Regions from separate parts of the Massilia sp. BKSP1R2A-1 genome, predicted to be linked through region 2. Evidence: riboswitches for the same ligand, from Rfam matches in the RefSeq annotation. Region 2 holds a riboswitch; the other holds the start of a gene.
What was found. A riboswitch is a leader RNA that binds a small molecule or an ion and turns the genes downstream of it on or off. The one in region 2 is predicted to bind thiamine pyrophosphate.
Positions count from the first base shown of each region.

Region 1 (9,767 bases), on a different contig from region 2:
GGCGTTGTCGACGTCGAGATAGGCGAACCAGCCATGGTCGCCCAGCTGGGCGGCCGGCAGGGCGTCGGGACAGGCGCCGGCCATGATGCGGCAGCCGTCGTGCTCGAACATGCGCCAGCCCGGGTCGCCCATCTCGTGGATGGTAAAACCCAGCACGTCGCGGTAGAAGGCTGCCGAGCGATCGAGGTCGGGGACGGCCAGCACATACATGTGCTTGCGGATCATGGCTGCCGTCCCCGTCGTGCTTACTGCTCGCGGACCCAGGTCTGGGAACGGCCGAACATCGGCGCGCCGATGTAGCCGCGCACTTCCAGCTTGCTGCCGTTGTCCTTCAGGGTCGCCTTGCTCTTGTAGGTCTTGCCCTTGGCCGGGTCGAGGATCTCGCCGCCGGTGTATTCGTTGCCGTCCTTCTTCAGGCCCCACAGGATGGTCATGCCGATGATCGGCTGGTCCTTGCGCGCGCCTTCGCAGGAGGTGCATTTCGGGTTCTGGTCCTGGTCCGCCGGGCGGAACAGTTTCTCGATCTTGCCGGTCAGGGCGCCGCCTTCCTCGCTGATGCGCACCAGCGACTTCGGTTTCCCGGTCTCGTCGTCGATCGTTTTCCACACGCCCACCGGCGAGGCGTTTTGCGCCATCGCCACCAGGGGCATCGCAAGCATCGTGGCAATCAGGGCAGCCTTCTTCAAGTGTCGCATCTTGGGTCTCCAGAATCGTTATTGGTATGGCAGAGTGTAGCAAACAGTGTTCGCCAAGTGGATAGGGGAATCCGAGGAATCCTTCCAAATCGCGCGTTGGGCGCGGGAGCAATGAAAAACGCGGCCGAAGCCGCGTTTTCAATGGAGCGAAACCGATCAGGCAGCCGGCAGCTTGGACAGCTGTTCCTGCATCTTGGCCAGCGTCGCCGAGAAGTTCGCGACGCGTTCCTTCTCCTGCTCCACCACCGCGGCCGGGGCGCGCGCAACGAAGCTCTCGTTGGACAGCTTGCCGCTGGCCTTGGCGATCTCGCCCTGCAGGCGCGCGATCTCTTTCGACAGGCGCTCGCGCTCGGCGGCGACGTCGATCTCGACCTTCAGCATCAGCTTGGTGGTGCCGACGATCGACACGGCGGCCGGCGATTCCGGCAGCGCATCGACGATCTGCACCTCGGCAAGCTTGCCCAGTGCCTGGATATAGGGCGCGAAGGCGGTCATGCGGGCGCGGTCTTCAGCGGTGCCCGGTTCCACGATCAGCGGCACGCGCACCGACGGCGACAGCGACATCTCGCCGCGCAGGTTGCGGGTGGCGTCGATCAGGGCCTTGAGCTGCTCCATCCAGCTTTCCGCGTCTTCGCTGATCTGCGAGGTGTCGGCCAGCGGGTAGGGCTGCAGCATGATGGTGTCGCCGGTCTTGCCGGCCAGCGGCGCGATCGCCTGCCACAGCGCTTCGGTGACGAAGGGGATGATCGGGTGCGCCAGGCGCAGCACCACTTCCAGCACGCGCAGCAGGGTGTGGCGGGTGGCGCGCTGCTGCGCCTCCGTGCCCTGCTGGACCGAGACCTTGGCCAGTTCCAGGTACCAGTCGCAGTATTCGTACCAGACGAAGTTGTAGATGCTGCTCGCGATATTGTCGAAGCGGTAGTCGGCGAAGCCCTTGGCGATATCGAGTTCGACGCGGTTCAGCAGCGAGACGATCCAGCGGTCGGCGGGCGACAGGTCTTCCGGATTCGGGGCGCTGCAATCCTTGCCTTCCGTGTTCATCATCACGAAGCGGGTGGCGTTCCACAGCTTGTTGCAGAAGTTGCGGTAGCCCTCGCAGCGGCCGAGGTCGAAGTTGATGTTGCGGCCCAGCGAGGCGTAGCTCGCCATGGTGAAGCGCACGGCGTCGGTGCCGAAGGCCGGGATCCCTTCCGGGAATTCCTTGCGGGTGGCCTTGGCGATTTTCTCGGCGCCGCGCGGGTCCATCAGGCCGGTGGTGCGCTTGGCGACCAGCGACTCGACGTCGATGCCGTCGATCAGGTCGATCGGGTCGAGCGTGTTGCCCTTCGACTTCGACATCTTCTGGCCCTGGGAATCGCGCACCAGGCCGTGCACGTACACGGTCTCGAACGGTACCTTGCCGGTGAAGTGGGCCGTCATCATCACCATGCGGGCGACCCAGAAGAAGATGATGTCGAAGCCGGTCACCAGCACCGACGAAGGCAGGAAGTGCTTCATGTCCGGGGTCTCTTCCGGCCAGCCCATGGTCGAGAAGGGCACCAGGGCCGAGGAGAACCAGGTATCGAGCACGTCGTCGTCGCGGCGCAATGCGCCCGTGATGCCCTGTGCGGCGGCCTTGGCCTGCGCTTCCTCTTCGCTGCGGGCGACGACGATCTCGCCGTTCTCGCCATACCAGGCCGGGATGCGGTGGCCCCACCACAGCTGGCGCGAAATGCACCAGTCCTGGATGTTGCCCAGCCACTGGTTGTAGGTGGTGCTCCAGTTCTCAGGCACGAACTTGATCTGGCCGTTGGCGACCTTTTCCAGCGCCACTTCGGTGATCGACTTGCCCGGGTTGAAGGTGCCTTCCGGCGCCGGTTTGCTCATGGCGACGAACCACTGGTCAGTCAGCATCGGTTCGATGACGACGCCGGTACGGTCGCCGCGCGGCACCATCAGCTTGTGCGGCTTGACCTGTTCCAGCAGGCCCTGCGCCTCCAGGTCGGCGACGATCTGCTTGCGCGCGGCGAAGCGGTCCAGGCCCTGGTATTGAGCCGGGCCGTTCTCGTTGATCTTCGCGTCGAGCGTGAAGATGTTGATCGGGGCGATGCCGGCGCGCTGGCCGACCGCGTAGTCGTTGAAATCGTGGGCCGGGGTGATCTTCACGCAGCCGGTGCCGAATTCCTTGTCCACGTAGCTGTCGGCGATGACCGGGATCTGGCGGCCGGTCAGCGGCAGGGTCAGGAGCTTGCCGTGCAGGTGGGTATAGCGCTCGTCGGTCGGGTCCACGGCCACGGCGACGTCGCCCAGCATGGTTTCGGGACGGGTGGTTGCCACCGTCAGGTGGCCCGAGCCGTCGGCCAGCGGGTACTGGATGTACCACATCGAGCCGTCTTCTTCCTGCGAGTCGACTTCCAGGTCCGAGACGGCCGTGCCCAGCACCGGGTCCCAGTTGACCAGGCGCTTGCCGCGGTAGATCAGGCCCTGTTCGAACAGGCGCACGAAGACTTCGGTGACGGTTTTCGAGCGCGGCTCGTCCATCGTGAAGTATTCGCGTTTCCAGTCCGGCGAGGTGCCCATGCGGCGCATCTGGCCGGTGATGGTGCTGCCCGACTTTTCCTTCCACTCCCAGACCTTCTCCACGAAAGCCTCGCGGCCGAGGTCGTGGCGCGAGATCTTCTGGGCGTCGAGCTGGCGCTCGACGACGATCTGGGTGGCGATGCCGGCGTGGTCGGTGCCCGGTACCCAGGCGGTGTTGTAGCCGCGCATGCGGTAGTAGCGGGTCAGGCCATCCATGATGGTCTGGTTGAAGGCATGGCCCATGTGCAGGGTGCCGGTGACGTTCGGCGGCGGCAGCTGGATGGCGAACGACGGCTTGCCGTCTTCCATGGTGGCGGTGAAATAACCGCGCTGTTCCCATTCGGTGCGCCAGTGTTGTTCAATGTCTGCGGGCTCGAAAGACTTGGCAAGTTCCATGATTGGTGACTTAAAAATTGTGCGAAAAGAACCATTATAGAGTAGATGGCGCTATAATCCGGCCCGCTGCTTCTGGAACTTCCAGGGCAGCACACGCTAGGGGTCCTGCTGTCGCAAAAGCGACACGCGGGTGAGAAATACCCTCCGAACCTGATCTGGATAATGCCAGCGAAGGGAAGCAGTCAGAAGCATGGCCGTGCGCAGCCGCGCGCGCCTCCTCGTATCTGGCACACTCCTTTGCTGGCTCCGCAAAGGAGCCACATGAACGCACCACTCAAATTCGACGCTGCGACCGCCACGGTCGACCAGGCGGCGATCGAACCCTTCCCCAACTCGCGCAAGGTCTATATCGAAGGCAGCCGGCCCGATATCCGCGTGCCGATGCGCGAGATCTCGCAATCCCCGACGCCGGACAGTTTCGGCGGCGAGGCGAATCCGCCGCTCTTTGTCTACGACACGTCGGGCCCCTATACCGACCCGGCGGCGAGCATCGACGTGCGCCGTGGCCTGAACACGCCGCGCCTGCCCTGGATACTGGAACGCGGCGACACCGAAGAGCTGTCCGGCCCGAGCTCCGAGTACGGCCAGGCGCGCCTGCGCGACCCGGCCCTGGCTGCCTTGCGCTTCGAGTTGCAGCGTACCCCGCGCCGTGCGAAGCCTGGGCGCAACGTCACCCAGATGCACTACGCGCGCCAGGGGATCGTCACGCCGGAGATGGAATTCATCGCCCTGCGCGAGAACCTGCGCCGCAAGGAATACCTGGCGTCGCTCGTCGATTCCGGCCCGATGGGAGCGCGCGTGGCCAGCCTGCTGGCGCGCCAGCACCCGGGCCAGTCCTTCGGCGCCAGCATTCCGGCCGAGATCACGCCCGAGTTCGTGCGCGACGAGGTCGCCCGCGGCCGCGCCATCATCCCCGCCAACATCAATCACCCTGAAATCGAACCGATGATCATCGGCCGCAACTTCCTGGTGAAGATCAACGCCAATATCGGCAACTCGGCCGTCACCTCCTCGATCGGCGAAGAGGTGGAAAAGATGACGTGGGCGATCCGCTGGGGGGCCGACAACGTCATGGACCTCTCGACCGGCAAGCATATCCACGAGACCCGCGAATGGATCATCCGGAATTCCCCGGTGCCGATCGGGACGGTGCCGATCTACCAGGCGCTGGAAAAGGTCGGCGGCAAGGCCGAGGAACTCACCTGGGAGATCTACCGCGACACCCTGATCGAGCAGGCGGAGCAGGGCGTCGACTACTTCACCATCCACGCCGGCGTGCGCCTGGCCTACGTGCCGATGACGGCCAGGCGCCTGACCGGCATCGTCTCGCGCGGCGGCTCGATCATGGCCAAGTGGTGCCTGGCCCACCACAAGGAATCCTTCCTCTACACGCATTTCGAAGAGATCTGCGAGATCATGAAGGCCTACGACGTGTCCTTCAGCCTGGGCGACGGCCTGCGTCCCGGCTCGATCTACGACGCCAACGACGAAGCCCAGCTGGCCGAACTGAAGACCCTGGGCGAGCTGACGCAAATCGCCTGGCGCCACGACGTGCAGACCATGATCGAGGGCCCGGGTCACGTGCCGCTGCACCTGATCAAGGAGAACATGGACCTGCAGCTGGAGCAGTGCAGCGAAGCGCCGTTCTATACCCTGGGCCCGCTCACCACCGACATCGCGCCCGGCTACGACCACATCACCTCGGGCATCGGCGCGGCCACCATCGGCTGGTACGGCACCGCCATGCTGTGCTACGTCACGCCCAAGGAGCACCTGGGCCTGCCGGACAAGCAGGACGTCAAGGACGGCATCATCACCTACAAGATCGCCGCCCACGCGGCCGACCTGGCCAAGGGCCACCCCGGCGCCCAGCTGCGCGACAACGCGCTCTCGAAGGCGCGCTTCGAGTTCCGCTGGGAAGACCAGTTCAACCTGGGCCTGGACCCCGACAAGGCGCGCGCCTTCCACGACGAGACCCTGCCCAAGGATTCCGCCAAGGTGGCCCACTTCTGCTCGATGTGCGGCCCGCATTTCTGCTCGATGAAGATCACCCAGGAAGTGCGCGAGTACGCGGCCGCCAGCGGCGTGGGCGAAGAAGCGGCGCTCAGGCAGGGCATGCAGGAAAAGGCGATCGAGTTCGTGCGCAGCGGCGCCAGGTTGTACCGGGAGGTGTGATGGTCGAGATCGAACTGAACGGTTCGCCCTACCTGGTGGCGCCGGGGGTGTCGCTGCATGACCTGGCCGGCCAGCTGGGCCTGGGCGGCCAGGCGGTCGCGGTCGCGGTCAACCGCGAAGTCGTGCCGCGCCCGCAGTGGCCGCAGCGAAATCTGCAGGCCAGGGACAGGGTGGACATCGTGCGCGCCATCGGTGGCGGCTGAATCGTAGGGGTGATCTGGGCCAGTGGACCAGATCACGCTTCGCCGTCCGCGCGTTCGACTTTCGGACGCACTGTGGCGACGCTATTTTCATTGAACGCGTGGGCGGAGGACCGCCCACCCTACATGAGGAGATAACAATGAATGCAATAGTTGAAAATGACTTCCTGACCATCGCCGGCCGCCAGTACGCTTCGCGCCTGCTGGTCGGCAGCGGCAAGTACCGCGACCTGGCGCAGACGCGCGAGGCCACCCTGGCGGCGGGCGCCGAGATCGTCACCGTGGCGATCCGCCGCGTGAACATCGGCCAGGACCCGAACGCTCCCAGCCTGCTGGACGTGCTGCCGCCCGATGAATTCACCATCCTGCCCAACACGGCCGGCTGCTATACGGCCAAGGACGCCGTCTACACCCTGCAGATGGCGCGCGAGCTGCTGGGCGGGCGCAAGCTCGTCAAGCTCGAGGTGCTGGGCGACGAGAAAACCCTGTTCCCGCAGATGCCGGAAACGATCAAGGCCGCCGAGACCCTGGTGCGCGACGGTTTCGACGTGATGGTCTACTGCAGCGACGACCCGGTCCAGGCCCGCATCCTGCAGGAGATCGGCTGCGTGGCCGTGATGCCGCTGGCCTCCCTGATCGGCTCCGGCATGGGCATCCTGAATCCCTGGAACCTCTCGCTCATCATCGAGCAGGCGAGCGTCCCGGTGCTGGTCGACGCCGGCGTCGGCACGGCGTCCGACGCGGCCATCGCGATGGAGCTGGGCTGCGACGGCGTGCTGATGAACACGGCGATCGCCGCGGCGCGCGACCCGGTGCGGATGGCAGGCGCCATGCGCCACGCCGTCATCGCGGGACGCGAAGCCCACCTGGCCGGGCGCATGCCGAAACGTTTCGCCGGTTCGCCTTCCTCGCCGACCGCGGGCCTGGCGACCTGATGGTGCCCACCGTCCTCGTATTCGCCGGGCTCGACCCGGGCGGGGGCGCGGGCCTGGCGGCGGACATCGCCGCCATCGGCGCCCTCGGCGGCCATGCGCTGCCGGTGGCGACGGCGCTCACCGTGCAGGACAACAACCGCGTGCACGAGGTGCAGCCGGTCGATGCCGGCCTCGTCGCGCGCCAGGCCGACGCCCTGATCGACACCTGCAGCATCGATGCGGTGAAGATCGGCATCCCCGGCAGCCGCGAGAACGCGGTGGCGATCGCCCGCCTGCTGCGCCAGCTGCGCGCCGCGGATCCCCGGTTGCCGGTGGTGCTGGACCCGGTGCTGGCCAGCGGCCATGGCGATCCGCTCGGCAAGGGCAACGCCCTCGCCGCGCTCGCCGAGCTGCTGCCGCTGGCCACCATCCTCACGCCCAACCTGCCGGAGCTTCATGCGATCGGCGAGATCCCCTGCGAGCACGTGCTGGTGACCGGCGGGCATGGGGAGGGCGACATCATCGTCAACCGCTGGCTGCGCGCCGGCCTCGAGCAGCGCAGCTGGCGCTTGCCACGCCTGCCGCACGACTATCACGGCAGCGGCTGCACCCTGGCCGCCGCCATCGCCGCGCGCCTGGCCCACGGCGACGGCATGGGCGATGCACTCGAGCACGCCCAGGACTACTGCCACCAGACGCTGGCGCACGCCTTCTGGGTCGCGCCGGGGCAGCGCATCCCGCGCCGCATCCTGCACACGCATTGAAAGGACAGCATTGAAACAACACGATCTCCGGGGGCTCTACCTCGTCACGCCCGATTGGGACGATACCGACTGCCTGCTGGCCATCACCGGCAGCGCGCTGGCGGCCGGCGCCGCCCTGGTGCAGTACCGCCACAAGACTGCGAGCCCCGCGCTGCGCCGCCAGCAGGCGGAAGCCCTGCTGGGCCTGTGCCGGCGCCACGGACGGCCGTTCATCATCAACGATCACCTCGAACTGTGCCGCGAGCTCGACGCCGACGGCGTGCACGTGGGCGGGACGGACGCGCCAGTCTCGCAGGCGCGCGCGCTGCTGGGCCAGGACAAGATCGTCGGCGCCTCCTGCTACGGCGAACTGAAGCTGGCGGAATCGGCGCGCGAGCAGGGCGCGAGCTATGTCGCCTTCGGCGGCTTTTATCCTTCACCCGTCAAGAAATACACCTTCGTCACGCCGCCGGAGCTCATCGACGTCTGGCGCGACCGCGTCGACCTGCCGATGGTGGTCATCGGCGGCATGACACCGCAGAACGCTGCGCCGCTGGTGGCGCGCGGCGCGGCGATGGTGGCGGCGATCACGAGCGTGTACGCGGCCAGCGACCCGGACGCGGCGGCACGCCAGTTTTGCGCGCTGTTCCCGGGCGGGTGATCCTACAATAGCGGTGTTGTCCACTTCGCCACCCCATCATGCGACCGCTGCGCCTCTGGATCCATACCCGCCGCCACCCGTCCGCCATCCTGCTGCTGGTGCAGCTGCTCGGGATGCTGCTGTATCCCTTCATCGAGCACGCGCCGGCCGGGCACGGGGCCTTCAACGTCTTCGGCGTGGTGGTGCTGGCGCTGACCATCCGCATGGTGCGGCGCACGCCGGGCGAGACCTGGATCAGCGCCACGCTGGCGGTACCGATCATCGCCCTGCTGGCGCTGCAGACCTTTTTCGACCTGCGCAGCACGCTGCTGCCCTGGTCCTCGGCGCTGGAAGCGCTGTTCTACTTCTATGCGGCCGGCAGCCTGATCGCCTACATGATGGGCGACCGCCAGGCCACCACCGACGAGCTGTTCGCCGCGGCCTCCACCTTCACCCTGCTGGCATGGGGCTTCACCCACCTGTACATGATGGTGCAGGAACTGCATCCCGGTACCTTCGCGGCCGCCGTCAACGCCTCGGCGCCGCGCTCCTGGAGCGAGCTGAATTACCTCAGCTTCGCGCTGCTGTCGAGCACCGGCATCGGCGACGTGATTCCCCTGACCGTGCATGCGCGCGCCCTGTGCAGCATCGAGATGCTGGTCGGCGTGATGTACCTGGCGGCCGTGGTGGCGCGCCTGATCGGCTTCACCACCCAAGGCAGGGTGCACCGGCGCCGTCCCGGCACGCAGCGCGAGGAATGGGAGAAGGACTGATCATTCCGCCGGCGGATCGTCCGGGGCGTCCTGCTCCGGCTCCTGCTCGGAATCGCGCTGCTTGCGCACGACCGAGCTCGAATAGGTGAACTCGAACGATTGCAGCCCGCCCGGGAAAGGCTTGGCATCGAGCACCGCCTTTTCCACGGCCATGTCGAGCAGGAGGTTGCCGGAAGACGCGATGACCTGGACTTCCTTCACCCGCCCGCCGGCATCCAGCATGGCCCGGTAACGTCCGGTGTACTTGCCCTCCCTGGCGGAGCGGGCTGGATGGAACTGGACCGGTGGGATATGTGCGCGCAGCGTCTCCACCGGGATGGTCACGGGCCCGGGCGGCGTCGTGCGCTTGTCCGCGCCCGCGATATCGGCCGTGTAGCGCACGTCGAACTGGCGGGGCGTCGCGGGCGGGAAGGCGGCGGCATTGCGCAGCGCCAGGCCGACGGCGGCATCGAAACCCGGCTCGCCCGAGGTCTGCCAGTTCTGCACCCGCTCCACTTTCCTGTCCTCGGTCAGGAACACCTTGTAGACGACTTCCAGCTTGCCGGATCGCGCGCCTGGCGGCGGGGTATAGCGCAGGGGCGGCACGACGCGGTCGAGGACAGCCTGCGGTACGGCGGGCGTTGACCGGGGCGCCGGCGCCTGCTGCGACGCCGGCGGAATGAAGCCGCGGCC
Region 1 is NZ_JBOBRE010000002.1:412,925-422,691, reverse strand. Features, by position in the region: gene ACQ7JA_RS05200 (VOC family protein) at 1-225, opposite strand, end outside; gene ACQ7JA_RS05195 (DUF2147 domain-containing protein) at 246-695, opposite strand; gene ACQ7JA_RS05190 (valine--tRNA ligase) at 852-3,650, opposite strand; TPP riboswitch at 3,739-3,844, shown strand; gene thiC (phosphomethylpyrimidine synthase ThiC) at 3,912-5,825, shown strand; gene thiS (sulfur carrier protein ThiS) at 5,825-6,028, shown strand; gene ACQ7JA_RS05175 (thiazole synthase) at 6,166-6,960, shown strand; gene thiD (bifunctional hydroxymethylpyrimidine kinase/phosphomethylpyrimidine kinase) at 6,960-7,703, shown strand; gene thiE (thiamine phosphate synthase) at 7,714-8,343, shown strand; gene ACQ7JA_RS05160 (ion channel) at 8,382-9,095, shown strand; gene ACQ7JA_RS05155 (hypothetical protein) at 9,096-9,767, opposite strand, start outside.
Region 1: another riboswitch for thiamine pyrophosphate. It lies ahead of thiC (phosphomethylpyrimidine synthase ThiC); the one in region 2 lies ahead of ACQ7JA_RS06390 (TonB-dependent siderophore receptor).

Region 2 (9,767 bases):
CAGCACGATGCTGCGCCACATGGCGCCGGCCGCCGCCAGCCAGGCGCGCGCGGTGAGCGCGCCCGCCGTCGCCGAGGCCTGAGGCGGCCGCCTCGGGTTCGCGATTGCCTTCCCCGATCGACATCCTGCCGGCCGGCCCGCAGGACCGTGACGCCATCGCCGGCCTCTACGCCGAGGCCGGCTATGGCGCCGCCCTGGGCGCGGACGATACGGTGATCGTGGCGAAGGCCGGCGCCACCCTGGCCGGCGTGGTAAGGCTGTGCGCCGAAGAAGGCGTCACCGTACTGCGCGGGATGCAGGTTCGCGCAGCCTGCCAGGGCCAGGGCATCGGCGCGCGCCTGCTTGCCGCCTGCGTGCCCCACATGGCGAAGAACGCAACTTTCTGCCTGCCCTACACCCACCTCGAGCACTTCTATGCCGCCGCCGGCTTCGCGCGCGTGCACGGCGCCGCACTCCCTGCCATTCTCAACCAGCGCCTCGCCGCTTACCGGGAACGCGGTCAGGACGTGATTGCGATGCGTCGCCCGGCCGCCTGAGCCGCCCTGCCGCTTGCACCGTCTTCCAGCTGGAAGATGCTCACCACCGCGTGCAGCTCCGCCGCCTGCCGCCGCAGCGATTCAGCCGCCGCGGCCGCTTCCTCGACCAAGGCCGCGTTCTGTCCCGTCATTTCGTCCAGGTGGGCGATGGCGCCGTCCACGCGCTCGATGTCGGCGCGCTGCGAACCGGTCGCCGTGCCGATGCGATCGATGATGTCGTTCAGGCGCTGCACACCGTCCACCACTTTACGGATGGTCTCGCCGGCCTGGCCGACGAGCAGCGCGCCGGTGTCGACCCTGGCCACGGAATCCTCGATCAGGGCCTTGATTTCCTTGGCCGCCGCCGCCGAGCGGTGCGCCAGGTTGCGCACTTCGGCCGCGACGACAGCGAAGCCCCGCCCCTGCTCGCCGGCGCGCGCCGCCTCCACTGCCGCGTTGAGCGCGAGGATATTGGTCTGGAAGGCGATACCGTCGATGACCGAAATGATGTCGACGATCTTGCCGGACGAATCGTGGATCAGCCCCATGGTGGCGACCACCTGCTCGACCGCCGCGCCCCCTTCCAGCGACACCTTCGAGGCGTCGCCGGCCAGCAGCCTGGCCTGCTCGACGTAGTCCGCATTCTGCTGCACGGTCTCGATCAGGTGGCCCATCGACTGCGCCACCTGGGCCAGCGCGGCCGACTGGGTCTCGGTGCGGCTTGACAGATCGACGTTGCCGGTGGCGATCTCGGAGGACGCCGCCGCGATGGTCTCGGTGCCGCTCCTCACCTTGCTGACGATGGCCGACAGCTCCCGGCGCATCGTAGCCATCGCATGGATCATGCTCGCGGCACCCGCGCGCCGGGTATCGATCGGGTGGTACAGGCGCCCGTCCGCGATGGCGCGCGCCACGGCGGTGGCCTGGGCCGGCTCGCCGCCCAGCTGCCCGAGCAGGCTGCGCACGATGACCGCGCCGACCAGGGCGCACAGGATCACCGAGACCGCGCTCAAGGCCGTGATCCAGGTGCGCGCCTGCGCAGCCTCCTCGTTGGCGGCCATGCTGCTGGCGGCGGTGCGCTGCTGGAGCGCCTGTACCAGCGCGTCGATGTCGGCGACGATCCGGCGCCGCAGGGGGCTGCACTCGTTCACAAGGAACTGGCTATAGCCTTCCAGGTCCGCGCTGGCGCGGTAGGCGCGCGGACGCTCGAGCTCCTTCGCCATGGACAGCAGGCCGTCCCTGACCTTGCGGTACTGGGAGTCGCTTCCCATGGACGTGTCGAGCGTCGGCAGCACGGCGAGGTAGTCGGCCTTGAAGCTGTCGACGAGATCGAGTTCGCGCCGGGCGGAAGCCTCGTCCCTGAAGATATAGGCGTTGCGGGCGGCGATCCCGGTCTGGGCCAGGGCTTCGCGCGCCGCATAGAGCGGCTCGAGCTGGGTGTCGCGCACGCCATTCGCGGCGTCCAGCGCGCCCTGGATGCCATTGACCCGAGACACCGCAAACACGGCCAGGACCAGTGTGACGGCCAGAACCAGGCCGAAGGCCGTATAGAGTTGCCGGGCGATGGCAACACGGTGGAGGAGTTTCATGGTTATGGTCAATTAGTCAAAGAATCGGCAATTTAATCACATTTGTTGAATTTATTGCCGCACGATAACGATAATGTCCTTCATTTAATATATCTGCGTTGTATTTATGCTTCTCCTTCTGGCAAGAGAAACAACATTGCCGACTTTCCTTATCGTGGGCCTGTTGCCACCTTCGCCACACCCGCCCGGGTCCGTGTTACACTGCCGCCTCGCTAGGGGTCCTGGCGCGTGCGATCAGCGCGCTGCCGGGTGAGAGATACCCTTCGTACCTGATCTGGATAATGCCAGCGAAGGAAAGCGCAACGCAGTTCCCATCCTTGTTTGCCCTTCCCCCACGTTGGCTCCGGCTTTTTTGAAAAAGCAGCGCGCCATCTCGCATCGAACGTGGCGCGCGAAGACGAGCAAACCCATGACATCCACGCTGAAACAAACCGTCCTCGCCTGCGCAGTCCTGCAGGCCTTCTCCCTGAACGCTTCGGCGCAGCAGGCCGCGCCCGAAGGCGTCACCTCGGTGGTCGTCACCGGCAGCCGCTGGGTCGCCAGCGACCGCGCCAGCATCGGCGGCTTCACCGACGCCCCGCTGCTCGACACCCCGGCCTCGATCACCGCCCTCGGCACGACCCAGATGCTGGACCTGTCGATCCGCAACGTGACCGATGCCGCCCGCTTCGACGCCTCGATCGGCGACGCCTACAACGCGGTCGGCTATGCCGAGCAGTTCTCGATCCGCGGCTTCGCCCTGGACAACGCCACCAGCTACCGCAAGGACGGCATTGCGATTCCCGCCGACACCCAGATCCCGCTCGAGAACAAGGAGCGCATCGAAGTGCTGCGCGGCCTGGCCGGCCTGCAGGCCGGCGTCGCCGCACCGGGCGGCATGGTCAACTTCGTGACCAAGCGCCCCACCAATGCGCCGCTGAGGTCAAGCCTGGTCGAGGTGAGCGAGCGCGGCACCCTGCACGGTTCGATCGACCTGGGCGGCCGCTTCGAGGACCGCCGCTTCGGCTACCGTATCAACGCCGCGGCGGAAGACCTGAAATCCTATGTGCGCGGCGCCGACGGCGAGCGCCAGTTCGTGTCCGCCGCCTTCGACTGGCAGGTCACGCCGGATGCGCTGTTGCAGCTGGACCTCGACCACCAGCACCGTTCGCAGATCACGGCGCCGGGCTACCAGCTGCTGCGCAACGAAGTCCTGCCGTCCGGGATCTCGCCCAAGACCCTGCTGAACGACCAGCCCTGGACCAAGCCGGTCGAGACCGACAGCAGCAATCTCGGCCTGCGCTTCCAGGTCCGCCTCAACGCCGACTGGACCGCCACCGTCAACGCCAACAAGCACTGGTTCAAGCGCGACGACTACACCGCCTTCCCCTACGGCTGCAGCAACGAGGGCGATGGCTTCTATCCGGGCTACTGCTCGAACGGCGACTACGACGTCTACGATTACCAGAGCGTGGGCGAGCGCAAGACCCCGTGGGGCGCGCAGGCCATGCTGCAGGGGCGCATCGACACCGGCGCGGTGCGCCACCAGCTTACCGTTGGCGCCGCGATGTCCGAACGCCACGACAGCTTCGGCGAATACGTCTACGACTACGCGGGCTCCAGCAACATCTATCGGAACCAGGTCGTCGACCCGGCCCCGGGCAACCCGGCGACCGGTCCGGTCATGGAGCGCCGCAACGACCGCGAAAGCGCCCTGTTCGTGCAGGACGTGGCCACGCTGTCCGAGCGGTTCACGCTGCACACCGGCCTGCGCTGGGTAAAGCTCAAGCGCAACGAGAAGGCCGAGGTCGAGCTGCCATGGGCGCATGCGAACGACTCCTTCGTGCTGCCGAGCGTCGCGCTGGTCTACAAGCCGGCGCGCGACTGGAGCGTCTACGGTTCGCTCTCCCACGGCCTGCAGCATGGCGGCATCGCCGAGATGGGCACGACCAACGAGAATACCGTGCTCGACCCGAGCCGTTCGAAACAGATCGAGCTAGGCGTGAAGGGGATCGTCAACAACGCCATGATGGTGTCGGCCGCCGTCTTCGACATCAGGCAGGGCCTGGAATACGTGAACGCGGGCGGCGCTTTTGTCCGCGCCGGCGAGCAGCGCCACCGCGGGCTGGAACTGGCGGCCCAGGGCAAGCTGAACGCGGAACTCAACTACAGCCTGTCGCTGATGGCGCTCGACGCCGAACAGACCGGCACGGGCGACCCGGGCGTGGAAGGCAAGCGCGTGACCAATGTGCCGGAGCTGCGTTCGACCGCCTGGGTGGAATATGCGCTGCCGGCGATCCAGGGACTGAAGGTGGACGCGGTCTGGCAGTACTCGGGCAGCAAGGCCTTCGACCCGGCCAACCGCGCCATCGTGCCGGGCTACCACGTGGCCGGCCTGGGCACGTCCTATGCGCTGCGCGTGGGAGGCATGCACACCATCCTGCGCGCGCGCGTGGACAATGTGTTCGACAAATTCTACTGGCGCGACGTGACGCAGTCGCTGGGCGGCTACCTGCTGCCGGGCGCGCCGCGCACCTTCCGCGTGTCGGCGCAGTTCGACTTCTGAAGGTCAGCTTGATGCTTTTGTAGGGTGGTCGGCTTCGCCGACCGCGCGTTCAAACAGTCTCTGAACAGCGCATCATCCGATCGCAAGGGAGTTGAACGCGCGGTCGGGAGGACCCGACCAACCTACGAAGACCGCATATCCGCCGTCGCGGAATCAATCCCCCAGATCGGCCAGCTTGCCCAGGCAGCGCCGCTGGAAGCCATTCAGTCCGGTGGTGACGAAGCTGTCGTCCTCGTAGATCACTTCCGCGTCGAGCAGCAGGCGCAGCTTGGCGATGCGGTCGCCCTGGGCCAGGGCCTGGGCCAGGTGCGAAGAGTCCGGATCGCCCATGCGGGCGATTGCATCGACCACCTCCACCGGGAACTCCCAGTGCGCGGCGATCACCGATGACAGCAGGCGGCTGGCCGCGAACAGCTCGACACCGAAGGTCCCGGAACCCGGCACCTTGCCTTCGCAGATGCGGTCGGCCACCTGGAAGGCCACCTGCAGGCCCACGTTCTGCATCAGGCCCGCCAGGTAGGATTCGAACACGCCCGCGGACAGGCCGGGCGCCATCACGCTCGCGGCAAAGGCGCAGCGCTCGGAATGCTTCCAGACCGTGGGCGCCACCTGGCGCGCCACGCCCTGCACCTTGGTGCGGATCAGCGGACGCATCGCGATCTTCGCCAGCAGCATGCGCAGGCCGTTCAGGCCAAGCATCGTGACGGCTCCCTCGAGCGTCTCGATCGGCTTGGCCGGGCGATAGTAGGCGCTATTGGCCTCGCGGATCACTTCGGCGACCAGCACCAGGTCGCGTCCCACCTCGGCCGACAGCACGGCCGTCGAAATATTTTCGTCAGACAGCGCTCCCAGCAACTGGGCTACCAGCTCGGGCACGCGCGGGACCAGTCCCGACGCGCCTTCGGGGTCGGCCGCCAGGGCCCGCACCTCCGCCAGTACCCGCTCCTCCAGCTCACGAGCGAGATTACTGCCGCTCGAGGCAGTCAGATAACGGTAATAGGCGGCATCGATTTCCGCCGCCAACGCTACTTCATCCATCGCCACGGCCGTTCCAGCGCCGGCGGCGACTTCTGTCTCCTTGTCGCCGCCTAGCAAGCGGCCGATCCATTTTTTCACAGTACACCGCCTGTCAATATCGGTACAGACAGCTATTTTAATACCACAGGGAAACAATTGATATCTAAAAAAAGTCTCCGCATCCGCGTGGACACGAGCTGGCGCAAACCTTCGGCGAATAATCGTTTGCCAATGAGAATGATTATCATTTAGTATACCTCGCACATTCATTGAGAATGATTCTCATTACGAATGCAGAGTGCCGCCCAGGCGGCGTGACGACCACAACAACACGACTGGACCACCATGGCAGTAACCCCTCCAAGCTTGCGATTCCTACCCGCGCTCATCGCCTTCCTCTTTGTCGCGCCCGCCGGCGCCGCGCCCACCGACGCCGTCCCGCCCGAGACGGCGCCCACCGCCACCAGTCCCGGCACGGTCGTCGTGACCGGCCAGCGCCAGGACCAGTCCGGCAGCGTCACCGTGCTCGATGCCGAGGCGCTGCGCCGCCAGGGCGCCCAGGACATGCAGAACATGGCCCGCTATGCGCCGCTCGTCAGCGTGCCCGGCGCCGCCAGCGGCAGCGGCAATATCTGGGACGGCGCCGGCAACACCGGCTTCAATGTGCGCGGCATCGAAGGCAACCGGGTCAGCCTGGACCTGGACGGCATCGAACTGCCGGACGCCGCGCCGAAGCCCGATGCCTCGACCGTCAACAGCTTCGGCGTCGGCCGCGACTACTTCGACCCCGAGACCTTCCGCAGCGTCAGCATCGTCTCCGGCACCGCAACGGCCGGCCCCGGCGCCCAGGGCCTGGGCGGCGCGGTCTCCTTCGTCACCAAGTCCCCGGACGACTATGTGAGCGCCCAGCGTCCGCGCTACGCCGAATACAAGTTCGGCCTCGACCGTTCGAACGACATGCGCATGCACGCCCTCACCGGCGCCGCCCAGCACGGCGTGCTGCGCGCGCTGGCAGTGGCGGTGCACCGCGAGGGCAGCCGGATGGCCAGCCGAGGCAGCGCCCCCGTGAACCCGGACGACTGGGATTCCGACGCGCTGCTGGCCAAGCTGGCCTGGTCGCCCTGGGCCGGCCACGACTTCACCGTCACCTTCGATGGCTTCCGCGCCCGCCACGAGCGCGCCTACGACAACAAGCAGGGCGCCTCCTATCCGGATGGCGCGCGCCAGGATTCGACCACCCGCCGCGACCGCGCCAGCATCGACCACGTCTACACCGGCGATACGCCCTGGTTCTCGCGCCTGGAAAGCCGCCTCTACGTCCAGGACGCCGAGATCGAAGACCTGACCCATGCGCGCTACGTCACCGGCGGCCAGCCGACCCTGCGCGACATCGCCACCAGCTACGAAACCCGCAGCGTGGGCTTTTCCAGCAGCGCCGGCACATCGATCGGCGCGCATTCGCTCGACTATGGATTCAGCGTCGAGCACACCGGGACCAGCCGTCCATGGGTCGAGAACCGCACCATCGTCGCCACCGGCGCCCGCCAGGTCACGGTCAAGAACCGCATGGCCGACGTGGACACGCTCAAGGCCAGCGCCTTCGTGCGTGGCGTCCTGCGCCTGTCGAACACCTTCAGCGCGATCCCGGCACTGCGCGCCACCCGGCGCGAGATGAAGCCGGACAGCACCGCCGGCTATGCGGTGTCGATCCCGAACGCGGCGCGCGAGCTGGGCAAGGAAACGGACAGCTACGCCACGCCGAGCCTGACCCTGAACGCGCAGCTGAACCGCGACATGCTGGCCTACGCCCAGTACAGCCGCGGCGCCCGCCTGCCCACGAGCGCCGAGCGCACCGGCACCTACGATTCCTTCAGCTACAGCGGCGCCGGCAACGGTTATGCGGTGCTCGGCAACCCGGATCTCGCACGCGAGACCAGCAATGCCTTCGAGATCGGCCTGAAAGGGAATGCGGCCCGCGGACTGAAACTGCACGCGGCCCTGTTCCAGACCCGCTACGAGAACTTCATCGAGTATGCGGCGCAGCCCGCCGATCCGGTCAACTACCCGACCATCACCTTCGGCCTGTACCGGCCCGAGAACGTGGGCGATGCCCGCACCTGGGGTGGCGAAGCGACGCTGGACGCCGAGCTGGGCGCCTGGAACAGCGACTTGCGCGGCGCACGCCTGACGCTTGCCGGCGGCGTCCAGCGCAGCAAGGCGCGCAACACCGCCAGCGGCAAGGAAGGCCCGCTGGCCTCGACCTTGCCGCGCAAGACCAGCTTCATCGCCGCCTGGGACGACCCGCTCGGGCGCGGCGGCGCCTCCTTCGCCGCCGTGTACGTGGCGGCCAAGCAGGCGCAGCCGGACGTGATCTCGGGCGTGACGACGGCGCGCTTCGCCGTCCCCTCGAGCACCGTGCTGGACCTGACCGCCTACTGGAACATCAACCGCCACGCGGCCCTCGGCGCCGGCATCTACAACCTGGCCGACCGCAAGTACTGGGACTACGCCTCTTCGCGCGGCCTGCCCGCGGGAACGAGCGCGGTGGCCCTCGCCGACATCGAACGCCAGGCGCGCCCGGGGCGCTACGCCGCCCTCAGTCTGAAGATCAGCTACTAATCATTCGACTACAAGGAGAACCCATGAAGACCACCCGCCGCATCTTTGTCGCAGCCGCCATCGCCATCGCTACCATCGGCGGCGCCCACGCCGCCACCCTGCTGGAACGCTGGAACACGCTGCGCGCCGAGAAGCCCCACGTGCGCATCCGCGACGCCGCCCGCCAGCTGGGGGTGTCCGAAGCCGAACTGCTCGCAACAGGCATCGGCAGCACCGTGGTGCGCCTGAGCGAGGCGAATCACGGCCCGCGCGAGATCATGCGCCGCGCCCTCGACCTGGGAACCGTGATGGCCTTGAGCCGCAACGACAACTGCGTCATCGAAGTCACCGGCACCGCGATGCGCCTGAAACCCCAGCAGGAAGCAGCGGATGCGAAGGCCGACCCGGAACGCGAGGCGCGCATGCTGAACATCGCGGGCGGCTACCTGGGCGGCCCGATCGACCTGCGCTTCCAGTTCCCGCAGTGGAAATACGTGTTCGCCGTCAGCCAGCCGATGCGCGACGGCGCGGTCAGCCGCAGCCTGCAGTTCTTCGACGCCAGCGGCGTCGCGGTCCACAAGCTGTACGTGAAGAGCGATGCCGGCGTGCCGGTATTCGAGAAGCTGGTGGCGGACTTCCGCCATCCGCGCCAGGATGCGAAACTGGACCTCGCGGCAGCCAGTCCAACACCGGCCGAAAAGCCGGATAGCGCCATCGACGTCAAGGAGTTCCAGCAGGCCTGGCGTGACATGAGCGACGTCCACCAGTTCAACCGCATCGTGTCCGAGTTCGGCCTCACGCGCGAACAGGCGATGCGGCTGGCGCCTGAGGGTGTGGTGCAGAAGCTCGATCCCGCCGCCGTGCGCGGCCTGCTGCAGGGTGCGGCGAAGAACGGCGTCGCCATCATGGCGTTCGTCGGCAACGCGGGCGTGACCCAGATCTACAGCGGCAAGATCGACAAGGTGGCGGACGCCGAAGGCTGGCTCAACGTGCTCGACCCAAACTTCAACCTGCACCTGAACGACGACGCCCTGCGCAGCGGCTACGTGGTGCGCCGCGCCGGCGTGACCTCGGTGGAGTTCTTCGACACTGACGGTAACTTGGTGGTGACCTTCTTCGGCGTGCGCCAGCCGGGCAAGCCGCAGCCGCAGGAATGGCTGGACCTGGCGGCCTCGCTGAAGAAAGCGTAAAGGTTCAGGCGGCGGGGCCGAGCAGTTCCTCGACCCGCCGCAGGCGCTGCGCCAGGTCGCCTTCGAGCAGCACATAGGGAATGGCGCGCGCCGCCAGGGTGTCCAGCAGCATCCGGTGCACCTTCTGGCGCACCTCTTCCGACTCGCGCTGCAGGCCGTCCGGCTCCCAGGGACTGTCCGGCGCCGTCACCAGGGTCAGGGCATAGTCATGGCGCGTGTCCAGGCGCGCCAGCTGCGGGTCGACCCGGCCCCAGTACTGGCGGCTGTAGAGGGCCGTCATCAGGGGCGTGGTATCGCAGAACAGGAAGCCGCT
Region 2 is NZ_JBOBRE010000003.1:167,863-177,629, forward strand. Features, by position in the region: gene ACQ7JA_RS06375 (DUF535 family protein) at 1-82, shown strand, start outside; gene ACQ7JA_RS06380 (GNAT family N-acetyltransferase) at 105-536, shown strand; gene ACQ7JA_RS06385 (methyl-accepting chemotaxis protein) at 500-2,104, opposite strand; TPP riboswitch at 2,309-2,417, shown strand; gene ACQ7JA_RS06390 (TonB-dependent siderophore receptor) at 2,514-4,649, shown strand; gene ACQ7JA_RS06395 (HDOD domain-containing protein) at 4,803-5,765, opposite strand; gene ACQ7JA_RS06400 (TonB-dependent receptor domain-containing protein) at 6,033-8,285, shown strand; gene ACQ7JA_RS06405 (hemin-degrading factor) at 8,309-9,454, shown strand; gene ACQ7JA_RS06410 (AAA family ATPase) at 9,459-9,767, opposite strand, start outside.